2 regions of the Halomonas binhaiensis genome follow, and region 1 is predicted to be linked to the other one. Evidence: predicted binding sites of a transcription regulator. Region 1 holds the regulator's gene; the other holds the start of a gene.
What was found. The regulator FNR, encoded in region 1, switches genes on or off when oxygen is low (the NO sensors DNR and NnrR bind a similar motif). The targets are predictions, from matches to a motif close to TTGATNTANATCAA.
Positions count from the first base shown of each region.

Region 1 (5,838 bases):
GCTGCCTGGCTCGGCGGTACCGCTGATGGTGCTGCCATTGGTCGGGTTGACGACAGGGGCGTCCGGAGCGGTGGTGTCCGGGTTCGGAGAGGTGGGGTCATCATCATCTCCTCCGCCACCACCGCCACCACCACCGCCACCAGCGGCGGCGGCTACAAGGGCCAGTAATCCGGCTGCGCCACCCACTACCCAGGGATTGATGCCATCCTCGGCGCCACCCGCCGCTACCATGGCGAAGTCAGCCGTTTCGCCAGTAGGGATGAATTCGGCAAAGACGACACCGTCTGAGCCCGCGGGGCCAAGGTTTGCCCACACAATGGCACCTTCGTCATCGACGAGATACAGCTCGCTGGGGCCTGTGCCTGGGTCTACATAGAAGTCGGTCAGTGTGATGACCTGGCCGTCATTGGTAACGATGATCAGATCATCGCCTTCGCGAGTGAAGGATTGAATATCATCTGGGTCCAGGTGCAGCAGCACTTTGGACGGTTCTTCCAAAACGAGGTTGTTACCCTCCAGAACCCACGGGGGTACATCGCTGAAGCTTCCACCTAATTCCGTTGTTTTGATATCCATTATGGTGTTCCCTTGCACGTGAAGTGATAGCCCTGCGAGGCCATTTTCAAAGAGGCATCCGAGGTACTCTTACATGGCGCAGTACGAAATATCTAATGCTTTTATGTGACACTATTAATTCCGTCTGTTAGCCGATGTCTCCAGAGAACTAATGTAGTAGACCTAATGCCTAATATGGCAAGCCCAAAAAGCAGGTGTTACACCTGTAACGGTGCGAGAGAGCTGGAATGGGCTATCCGCTGCCAGCTATCAGCGGCACTGGTGATGCTGGTTTCGAAGCGTACAGAAGTGTGGCGGGGTTTTTGTTTGTTAATGCTTTGTCATTAAATGAAAATTCGTGTGAGCAGATTGTTTTGTAACAAGGTTCGCATTCACTGGTGTTTCGATAGAGCGCTCTAATGCCTATGAGGGGGTGTCTGATCGTTAGTCACTTCCTCAAGGTTTTTTTGACACCCTTCATTTGTCACTGAGGGGCGGGTTACAGTGACGGCAGGCGAGGTCAGGGCTTCGCGCTATGTGTATGAAGAGAAAATGTCTCCCTGCGCCGAGGCCTCGTCGATGATATTGAATGGCACACATCTTGAGCACTTCGTTATCGGTATGGGTATCCAGGTGTGCTTGTGGCCGTTTTTTGGACGTTGGTCGGCAGGTGCCATTAGTGTGGCCGTTTTTCTGGGCCGGGAAATCGCACAGCATGAATACAAGGGGGGCGGTGGCAATGCTGTGAGCTGGTACTACGGGCTGGTGTATCACTGGAGCCTGGATTCGGTACTTGATGTATTGTCTCCCTTGCTGGCCTGCCTTTTGCTGGCATGGCTGGGAGGTGCAGTGTTGAGACGCTGGGCATGAACAGGAGACAGGCTCACTGGCTAGTGCTCAGCGATGGCGCCAGACCTACGGAAGACATCTATTTTCTTGCTTCTGTTGCGCCCTGGTTGCAGGAACGTGGCGCTCGTATCACGCGCCTGGATACACGAACTTGGCGTCACCCGCGCTGGTGCTGGCCGTGGCTGCGACGGTTGATGCGCGATGCTCATGTCATCGTTTGCCGTGGCCTGTCGCTACCCTGGTGTGAAGTTCTGGAGCGTGAGCGTTCTCGCCTGGCCGGGGTGTATTACGTGATTGACGATGATCTTTCTGCAGCAGTGCAGGATCATTCGCTGCCTGAAGGCTATCGCCAGCGTATGGCTGCCAAGGTGGAGGAACAGAAGCGATTGCTGCCATTGGTTGATGAGGTGATTGCATGCAGCGATCAGCTTGCCAGGACTTTTGTCGATCGGCACCGTCATGTCAGCATCCTGACACCCGGGCTGATTGCGACCCCACCCAGCCTTGAACATTTCAAGGCCGCTGAATGGCGTGTAGGGTTTCATGGTACTCGTGCCCATCTGAAGGATCTCGAGCATATTATCCCGGCACTGGCATCAATCCATGAAGCATGCCATCAAGTGCAGTTCGAGTTGATGCTTGGGCGTTTTGCTCCACCAGAGCTGGCTACCCTGAAGCGGGTGAGCACGCCATCCCCTCTCCTCTGGAAAGACTTCCTGGACTATCAATGCAAGCACCGCATCCATATCGGTCTCGCGCCGCTATGGCCCACCGCGTTCAATGCAGGAAAGTCCTATATCAAGTTCCTGGATATTACGCTGATGGGTGGCGTTGGAATCTACAGCCAACGCTCTCCATACAAGGATCTGGTCAGTGATGAGGTTGATGGGCTGCTGGCGGAAGACCATTCTGATCACTGGCAAGAATGCATGAGACGCCTGCTGGCATTTCCACAAGATGCCCAGCGAATGGCACTGGCCGCAGCGGATAAGGCCAGGGAAGAGTGTGGTTCTGAGACAGGGCGAGAATTCTGGCTGAAGCGTCAGGTATCCTGATATATATAGTGCACTACTTCATGCTTAATAATGACTTGTTCAGCCGGAAAAAAGAACCATGAATGGCAGGGCAAGGCTGACTGAGTTATGGACGTCTGGCAATTCTTGGTGCCTGGAAATATATGTGGCAGAGACATGCTTTTTCAATATGAAACGAAAAGGCGCCCATGTGGTGATGGGTTGCCTTTTTGTTTGTTCATCATGAAGTGGTTGGAGTGCCTGCCATATACCGGTGGTTGTTTTCAGAGACTTAGTTTGTTTCAGTGTCAGCGAGTCTCGTCAGGTCATTGATGTTGAGGATATGTACTTCACGGCCGGATACTGCGACCAGGTCCTGCTGTTGGAAGCGTCCAAGGATGCGACTAATGGTTTCTACCGCAAGGCCCAGGTGATTACCGATATCTGCGCGGGACATGGATAGGCGGAAGCTGAAAGGCGAATACCCGCGTCGCCTGAAGCGATCGGATAGTCCGAGGAAGAAGCAGGCCAGTCTTTGGTCGGCAGTCTTGCGCGAGAGCAGCTGCATCATGCGCCGGTCCTGGTGCAACTCCTTGCTGATGGTTCTCAGCAACTGGGAGCGTAGCTCGGGCAGCGTCTGGGATAAGGTATCGAGACGATCGAATGGAATCTCGCATACCGTAGTCATTTCCAGGGCCACGACACTGCCGGTATACAAGCCATCGCTGATGCCATCGAGCCCAATGATTTCGCTGGGTAGAAAAAAATTGGTCAGTTGGGCTTCACCACTACCTTCAGTGATGGTTTGCTTCAAGCTTCCTGAGCGTACGGCATATATGCTGGTGAAAGGGTCTCCCTGTTCAATCAAGCGAGTGCCTTTCTTGATCGGTGGATGACGACGAATAATGGAGTCGAAGCGTTCCAGGTCGTTCGTGTCGAGTGACAACGGCAGGCAGAGCGAGCTCAGTCGGCAGGAATCACAGCGAGTTTCTTGTAGCAGGGAACGCCGTCGGTCTTGGGCCGAGGAAGACATTCACAGCTCCTGTTGATCATCAGTTGCGAACGAAAATGTAAAAGGTGCCAATGGAATCATTATTCCAGCTTGGCACAGAACTGGCGTCATTTTACACACTTGAAATGTATAGCGGATATGCATACCTCTTCTGGAGAGGGGGAGATACATCCAATTTTTTCTGAAATTTTATGTAAATACGCTGATTTTTCTGAATTTCGTTCTGGGGCAATATTTGTATTATAGATGCATTGTAGCTCTTGATATTTGCCAAATGGCAAAGGAGACAATCAAGGCTGCGGCGATCCAGCGAGTACTGTTCAGCGCGAGCAGGTGTTGTAATTGACGTGCAGCAAGGCCGCTGAACAGCAATGCTGGCAGGGTACCCAGGCCGAAAGCTGTCAATAGTATCGCTCCCTCAATGGCGTCGGCACTGGCCAGGCTCCATGTCAACATGGAGTAGACCAGGCCACAAGGTAGCCAGCCCCATATGGCCCCCAGCACCACGGCCTGGGGAATGTGCACTACTGGCAGTAACTTGCGTCCAGCAGGTTCAATATGCCGCCAGAGGTGTCGCCCAAGCCTTTCGACATGGCGTAATCCCTTCCAGAAGTTGGCAATGTAAAGTGCCATCAGCATCAGCATCAGAGCTGAAAGCAGCTGCATTGCAGTGTGCATGCCCGGTGCGAGTGTCACTACGGAGCCCAGTGTTGCGGCTGACGCTCCGGCAATCGCATAGCTGATGATACGTCCCAGGTTGTAACCCAGTACCAGGCCTGTGAGCCGGACTGGCTGGCGCATGCTGGGTGGGATGTTGAAGGTCAGTACACTCATGATTCCACCACACATGCCAATGCAGTGGGCGCTGCCCAGCAGGCCAAAGACAAAGGCCGCGGCAAAGGCCGGCAGTTCCAGTCCAGTCGGGTTCATAGGGTATCTTTCTCGTGGCGGTTGCTCTGGCCGCTCTGTTTTGAACCGGGGGGAGGATCATCATCGTCGAACAGAATACGATAGGCTGGTCCCTCCAGATCCTCGAACTGGTCATTCCTGACCGCCCAGAAGAAAGCCCAGACCGCCAGGCCCAACAGGATCAGTGACAGGGATATCAAGAGAAACAGAATGCTCATGCTTGCTGCCTGCGACTGGGGCGGAGGCGGAGTGCATTGCCTACCACCAGTAGTGAACTGATCGACATGCCCAGTGCGGCCATCCAGGGAGATACGAACCCCAGGGAGGCCAAAGGAATAGCGATCAGGTTGTAAACCAGCGCCCAGGCGAGATTCTGGCGAATGATCCGCTGCGTGGCACGAGCGACTTCGACGGATTCGACGATGGCGTGCAAATGTTCTCCCAGTAGCACCATGTCGGCTCGAGTGCGGGTCAGATCGCTGGAGCCGGGCATGGCGATGGCCAGGTTGGCCCCTGCCAGTACCGGTGTGTCATTGATGCCATCGCCGACCATGGCCACGATTTCTCCTTCGTGTTGGAGTCGCTGAAGGTGGGCGAGCTTGTCTTCAGGGCTGGTTGCCCCCCGCCACTGGGTGATGTCGAGAGCAGAAGCCATGGCGGCGACATTGCTCTCGCCGTCTCCTGACAGGATTTCTACCTTCAGGCCATGTTCCTTCAGTGCCTGAAGGGTTGTGGCGGCATCCTCTCTCGGAGAATCATCGACCAGGAACCATGCCATAGGGATTGCATCCCGGGTCAGCAGTAACCAGCAGCCGTGGCCCGGAGGCGAGGGAGGAGAGTAGCCATCGACAGCGAACCTTGCCTGACCCAGGCGCCAGGTTGCGTTGTCATGGGGGAGTTGCAGGTATCCGCTGAGTCCCTGGCCTGGGGTATTGATGATGCCAGTGGCTCGAATGGCATGACGTTGGCAGGACAGGAAGGCGTGGGCAATGGGGTGCTCTGAAGATGACTCCAGTGCGCCAGCCACTGCCAACAGAAAGGTTTCATCGTATTCCCGAGAGAGAACGTAGGAGGCCGCCAGGCGTATTTTTCCCTGGGTCAGGGTCCCTGTCTTGTCGAAGATGATGCGGTCGAGTCTGGTCAGGGTTTCCAGTGCATCGGCCCGCGTGATCAATACCCCCGAACGGCGCAATCGCCCATGGGCGACTGTCAGGGCCGTTGGCGTGGCCAGTGCCAGCGCACAAGGGCAGGACACCACCAGTACAGAAAGCGTTACCCAAAGACTTCGGGATGGATCGATCCACCACCAGGCCAGTGCGACGCAGATGCAGAGCAGCAATAAGCGTGTCACGAAGCGATGAGCAATGCGCTCTGCCAGGCGAGCGATACGTGGACGCTGACTGAAGGCCCGATCTGTCAGGTCCAGGATGCTGGCTGCCCGTGTGTCCTGGCCGACCTGTGTGACTTCTATTTCCACAGGGCTGTCCAGAACCATGCAGC
Region 1 covers NZ_CP038437.2:772,900-778,737, forward strand. The annotation lists gene E4T21_RS03340 (Ig-like domain-containing protein) at 1-576, opposite strand, end outside; gene E4T21_RS03345 (hypothetical protein) at 1,108-1,425, shown strand; gene E4T21_RS03350 (glycosyltransferase family protein) at 1,422-2,459, shown strand; gene fnr (fumarate/nitrate reduction transcriptional regulator Fnr) at 2,710-3,450, opposite strand; gene E4T21_RS03360 (sulfite exporter TauE/SafE family protein) at 3,670-4,359, opposite strand; gene ccoS (cbb3-type cytochrome oxidase assembly protein CcoS) at 4,356-4,556, opposite strand; gene E4T21_RS03370 (heavy metal translocating P-type ATPase) at 4,553-5,838, opposite strand, start outside.

Region 2 (5,838 bases), 1.0 Mb from region 1:
ATCAGCTCTCTGTCGTCCACATCCCCCTTTTCACCGCCATGCAGCGGGAAGGCCAGCGGCCAGTCAGCATCATTCTTCACCGCTTCCATGAATTCATCGGTGATCAGCAGGCTGAGGTTGAATTGACGTAGACGCCCGGCCTCACGCTTGGCCTCGATGAAATCACGTACATCAGGATGGCCAACATCGAAGGTGCCCATCTGAGCGCCACGACGACCACCCGCAGAAGCGACGGTGAAACACATCTTGTCGAAGATATCCATGAACGCCAACGGACCATTGGTGCCGGCACCGGCGCCAAACACAAAGGCCCCTTTATGGCGCAGTGTGGAAAACTCGTAACCGATGCCACACCCCGCTTTCAGCGTCATTCCGGCGTCCACCACGCTGCCGAGAATATCCTGCATGGAGTCATGGATGGTGCGGGATACGGTGCAGTTGATCAGGCTGACTGCCGGCTTGTAGCCTTCAGCCCCCGCATTGGACATGATCCGACCCGCTGGTACCGCGCCATGCTCCAGTGCCCAACGGAACTTGGGCAGCCAGTGTTCGGCCTGGTCACCTTCCACGGCAGCAAGCGCTTTGGCAACACGTTCCCAGGTCGCGCCAAGATCGGCGTCGACAGGTTGGCCGTGGCGATCCTTCAACCGGTACTTGGCATCCCATATGTCATAAGAAGGGCCCTGCATAGGTACCTCCTGCGACAACGCAGCGACCTTGGAAGATGTCGTCATTCGTATCCTCTCCGATGGATCTCGGCATGTAAACGTATAGCGAAACGGGTGTCCGCGCGAGGGCTGCGCATACTAACGCAGACCACTCACCAGCACCATATATAGTAGAAAAGTGAATAGAAAATACAACATGAAGTATATTTAGGAGAAGACGCCGGAGAAGCACCAGCCCAGCAACTGCCAGGTCCGGCACTCAGAGACGCGCCATGACCTGCTCAGAATACTGCGACATCCTGTCATGCCGCAGCCCGGATTCACCCGCTTGGACGACAGGGGTCAGACCGTGCGGGAATATCTCCCGGCCCCCTCTCCCAGATAAGCATCGAAGGCCATGGCGACATTGCGCAACATCAAGCGTCCGCTCGGTAGTACACGCAAGTACTGGGCATCAATGGTGACCAGGCCGTCATCCTGCATTTCTTCCAGCGCTTCCAGGGCCGCGGAAAAATGTTCCCGGAATATAATGTCATGACGCTTTTCGATTGCGCTGAAGTCCACTTGTCCATGGCACATCACCGCAGTGATCACATCAGCACGCAGATGATCCTCGGCGCTAAGCACATAACCGCGCAATACAGGCAGCTCACCAGCATCCAGACACTTCATGTACTCGGCAGTGGTCTTGACGTTCTGGCTATAGGCATCCGCCATCCGGCCGATAGCCGTCACGCCCAGGCCAATCATGTCGCACTCGGCTCGGGTCGAATATCCCTGGAAATTGCGTTGCAGGGTGCCATCCTGCCGGGCCAGGCTCAGCTCATCCTCGGGCAGGGCGAAATGGTCCATGCCGATGTAGACATAACCCGCCTGAGTCAGTCTGGAAATGGTCAATTCCAACAGCTCCAACTTGCGTTCAGGAGGCGGCATGTCCTCGTTGCGAATCAAGCGCTGAGCCTTGAACAAGGATGGCAGATGAGCATAGCTGTAGGCCGCGATACGATCCGGCCTCAATGCGATGACCTTTTCCAGAGTAGTGGCGAAACTATCGATGGTCTGTAGCGGAAGACCATAGATCAGATCCACCGACACAGAGGCAAACCCGGCCTCTCGAGCAGATGCCATCAAGGCCGTAACCTGAGCCTCACTCTGCACTCGATTAACTGCCCTCTGTACTCGTTCATCGAAATCCTGCACCCCGAAACTCACGCGATTGAAACCCAGTTCGCGCAGTTGACTGATCTGCTCGGTGCTGACTGTTCTTGGATCAACCTCAAGAGAAAACTCACGTGTTTCCGGTGCCGAAAAATGGAACGCGGAGGATAGGGCATCCACCAGTTCAGCAAGCTGGTCATTGGAAAGAAAAGTTGGTGTTCCGCCACCAAGATGCAATTGAGAAAGCTCTCGATTTTCATCGAACAATGCAGCCTGAAGTACAATTTCACGCTTCAGATAATCTAGATATTCTGATGCTCTCTCACGGTTATGAGTAATGATCTTGGAGCAGGCACAGTAATAGCACAGACTTTCACAGAACGGCACATGAATATAAACCGATAATGGCCGTGCGTGATGTCTATGACTTTTGCTCACTGCACGCAGGTAATCATGGGCATCATAGGCATCTTGGAAATGAGGAGCCGTTGGATAGGAAGTATAGCGAGGTCCAGGTCGGTCATATTTTTCGGCCAGGTGTCGTTGGAAGGGAACAACATCGACAGACATCAAAGACTCTCCTCGCCCCGTGTGGCAGATACCTCTTTCAGGGCAATATCCTGATCATCATGCCTCCGGCAGAATCAGGCTGCAGCGAGGCTTCGTCATGATGCTCATTGTGCCATCGAAGCAGGTGATTCGTGCCTCGCGCATAACCAGAATATGACCTGCATCAATAATGCGTCACTTATTAATCCATTACCTACCTCAAAGATGGATACTTGGCATACGCACTGACTCAGATCAGGCATTGTCTTTCTCTTTCTCGCCATACTCTGTGCCAACTTGCGCTATCTGCTCTTCCTCCAAGAGCGGGCAATGCTAGAGTCAGATTCATCCACATTGTCTTGTTAATTTTCTACTACGTTGCCTTTACGGTACCGAGATACTAACGATGCACCTCACTCGTTTTACTGATTACTCATTGCGTGTCCTCATGTATCTGGCTGATGCAGGAGATGAGCGTACTACCATCGCAGAAATTGCAGCGCGATTTTCAGTTTCACGCAACCATCTTATGAAGGTGGTACAGGAACTTAGCCGCCTGGGATATGTCTGTGCCATTCGAGGTAAACACGGTGGCCTTTCTCTCAAGCGGGCGCCTGAATCCATCCGCCTGGGCGCCCTGATACAGGATACTGAACATAGCCTGGCGCTGGTGGAATGCAGTGTCGATGAGGATAACTGTCATCTATCACCCGCATGCCGCTTCAACAGCATTGCCAGTGAAGCCTTGCAGGCTTTCCTGAAGTCCCTGGACAATTACACATTGGCCGACCTCATGGTTCCCGATTGCCGCACACGCCTGCGTGAAATGAAGCGGATCAACGTTCACGTCGAATAGACTTGGGATGACACCAACGGGGGAGCCCCCTTGGAAGGACGACAGCCCTCGCAGAGCATGCTAGCCTCGCCGCAGCTGATTTAGAGGAGTTGTCATGCATTTTCCCTTGTCTTTGGGCCAGCGCTGCCCCCGCATCTTGGCCGTACTGACCACGCTGTCGTGCATCAGCCTGGCCTCCATAGCCCAGGCCGTGAGCTTCAACACTCAGCAGCAACAACAGCATCAGGACTGGGAATCCCTGGTCGTCAGCCTTGGCCAGGAACACCATATTCGCGCGGTGGAACGGTCGAGCTATACCGATGCCATGCTCAGTATTAACGCCACCCCCGGGCGTTGTACCCAGCACTGGCTGGAAATGCGTTCAGACCTGGGTGAACAACAGGCTGTCTCGGGCCAGGTCAACGAAGTTCCTGCCGATGTACTGATCGATGAGAACTCCGCCATGACCGGGCGCGTGGCCTTGTCCACCGAGCGTGGAGATGATGGCCTCTACTTGCGCTTCCACGATATCGACATGCCGTTGCTGGAAGCTCAGATGAGCACCGGACAACAGCTCCACTTGCGTATCCGCATGAGCGAAAACCTGGACGACTACTGGTTCATGACCTTCTCGTTGAGCGGTGCCAACGAAGCACTTTCACGCATGCGAGAGCTGTGTCAGTCCAGCCGCTGACGCATCATTAAAAGCTTACAACCCCCTTTATCTACAGCACTTTACGTCGCAATAAACTGGTAATGGCTTCACCTATCAATACCAGCAGGATGATGGCGCAAAGAATGGTGGCTACGGTCGGCCAGGCAAAAGTATCAATGGCACCTTGCAGGATCACGCCGATGCCACCGGCACCCACCAGCCCCAGCACCGTGGATTCACGGATGTTGATATCCCAGCGCAGAATGATGATGGCAAAGAAAGCCGGCATCACCTGGGGGACCACGGCATAAAGAATCACTTTGGCGCGCCCCGCTCCCGTAGCCTCCATTGCCTCTACCGGCTTGCGATCGATTTCCTCGATGGCTTCTCCCATCAATTTGCCGACGAAGCCGATGGAGCGGAACATGATCGCGAGTATTCCTGCCAGGACGCCCGGACCAAAAATGGCGACGAACAACAGCGCCCAGATAATGGTATTCACAGAGCGACTGGCCACCAGAATGAAGCGCCCAAGCCATAGACAGGCCTTGTTCGGGGTGGTGTTCTGGGCCGCGATATAGGACACCGGCAATGCCGCAAAGATGGTCAGTGCAGTGGCCAGGGTCGCGATATGCACTGTCTCGACCAGAGCGGCAAAGATGTCATTCGCTCGGCGTAGATCCGGCGGCCACATCCGTTCGAGCAGACCATGTATCTGCACCGGCGCATCCCATACCCATGGCCAGTAGATGTCCACATCACGTACGGCCCAGACCATGATGGCCGCCACCAGCAACATGACAGCCAGGCGCATCCAGCGTTCACGCCGGTCGTAGCGTGCCCAGACACGCTGTTCCATCGGCTCCATCACCATACGCGTTTCCTCACCCAGCCACTGATGCCTTCGCTGACCAGAATCACCACGATGATTACCAGCAGGATGGCAAAGGCAAAGTCATAGTCATAACGACCGAAGGCGTTCATCAATGTGCTCCCTATCCCACCGGCACCCACGATGCCTACCACCGCCGATGCTCGCAGATTGCTGTCTAGCTGATACATGGACAGGCCAATCTGGCGTGGCAGAATCTGGGGAAAAACCGCAAAGATGAGCGTCGACAGATAACCCGCCCCTACCGCACGCATGGCCTCGACCTGTCCCCAGTCGATTTCCTCGATTTCTTCCGCCAGCAGCTTGCCAACGAAGCCAATGGAATACAGCGTCAGTGTCAGAATCCCGGCGAGAGGCCCAAACCCCACCGCCTTGACGAACAGGATGGCAACGATCACCGGATGGAAACTACGCGCAACGATGATGATGGCGCGCCCGATCAGGTAAACCGGGCGAGGCACGATATTGCGGGCCGCCATCACAGCGAAGGGAATCGAAAGCAGCACGCCCAGCAAGGTCGCCAGCAGTGCTATCTGAAAGCTTTCCTTGAAGCCATCCAGCAGGAGCTGATAGCGATCGAAATCAGGTGGCAGCCCTCCGCCAAAGATACGTACCGCTCGGGGCAGGCCTTCACCGATACGTTGCCAATTGAATGGCAGGGTTGCCAATGCCCAGCCCAGGTAGGTGAGCACACCGATAATCAGCGTCCAGCGTAGCCAGGGGTTGGTAATGAAAGGCTGCCTGCGCCAATGATGAGGAGTGCTCGACATCAGACATTCTCCTCTGCAGGGGTCGGCGCCAGGGTTTCATCCGGCGCCTCGATTCCACCATAGACTTCGTCCAGAGCGGCCTTGTCAAAGCGCTCAGGAGGGCCATCAAAGATCAACCGGCCATGGCGCAGCCCAACGATACGCTCGGTATAGGCCCGCGCCTGTGCCACATTATGGATATTGATCAACACTGGCAGAGACAGCTCACTGGCCAATGAGCGCATCAGCTTCATGATCTGCTCACTGGTGACCGGATCCAGAGAGGCCGTGGGTTCATCGGCCAGCAGAATATCCGGTTCCTGCATCAGTGC
Region 2 covers NZ_CP038437.2:4,635,132-4,640,969, forward strand. The annotation lists gene E4T21_RS20200 (adenosylcobalamin-dependent ribonucleoside-diphosphate reductase) at 1-734, opposite strand, end outside; gene hemN (oxygen-independent coproporphyrinogen III oxidase) at 1,011-2,396, opposite strand; gene E4T21_RS20210 (Rrf2 family transcriptional regulator) at 2,782-3,231, shown strand; gene E4T21_RS20215 (hypothetical protein) at 3,326-3,904, shown strand; gene phnE (phosphonate ABC transporter, permease protein PhnE) at 3,936-4,739, opposite strand; gene phnE (phosphonate ABC transporter, permease protein PhnE) at 4,733-5,527, opposite strand; gene phnC (phosphonate ABC transporter ATP-binding protein) at 5,527-5,838, opposite strand, start outside.
Region 2: a site for FNR is predicted at 2,550-2,563, ahead of hemN (oxygen-independent coproporphyrinogen III oxidase). Genes of this name have one in related genera too.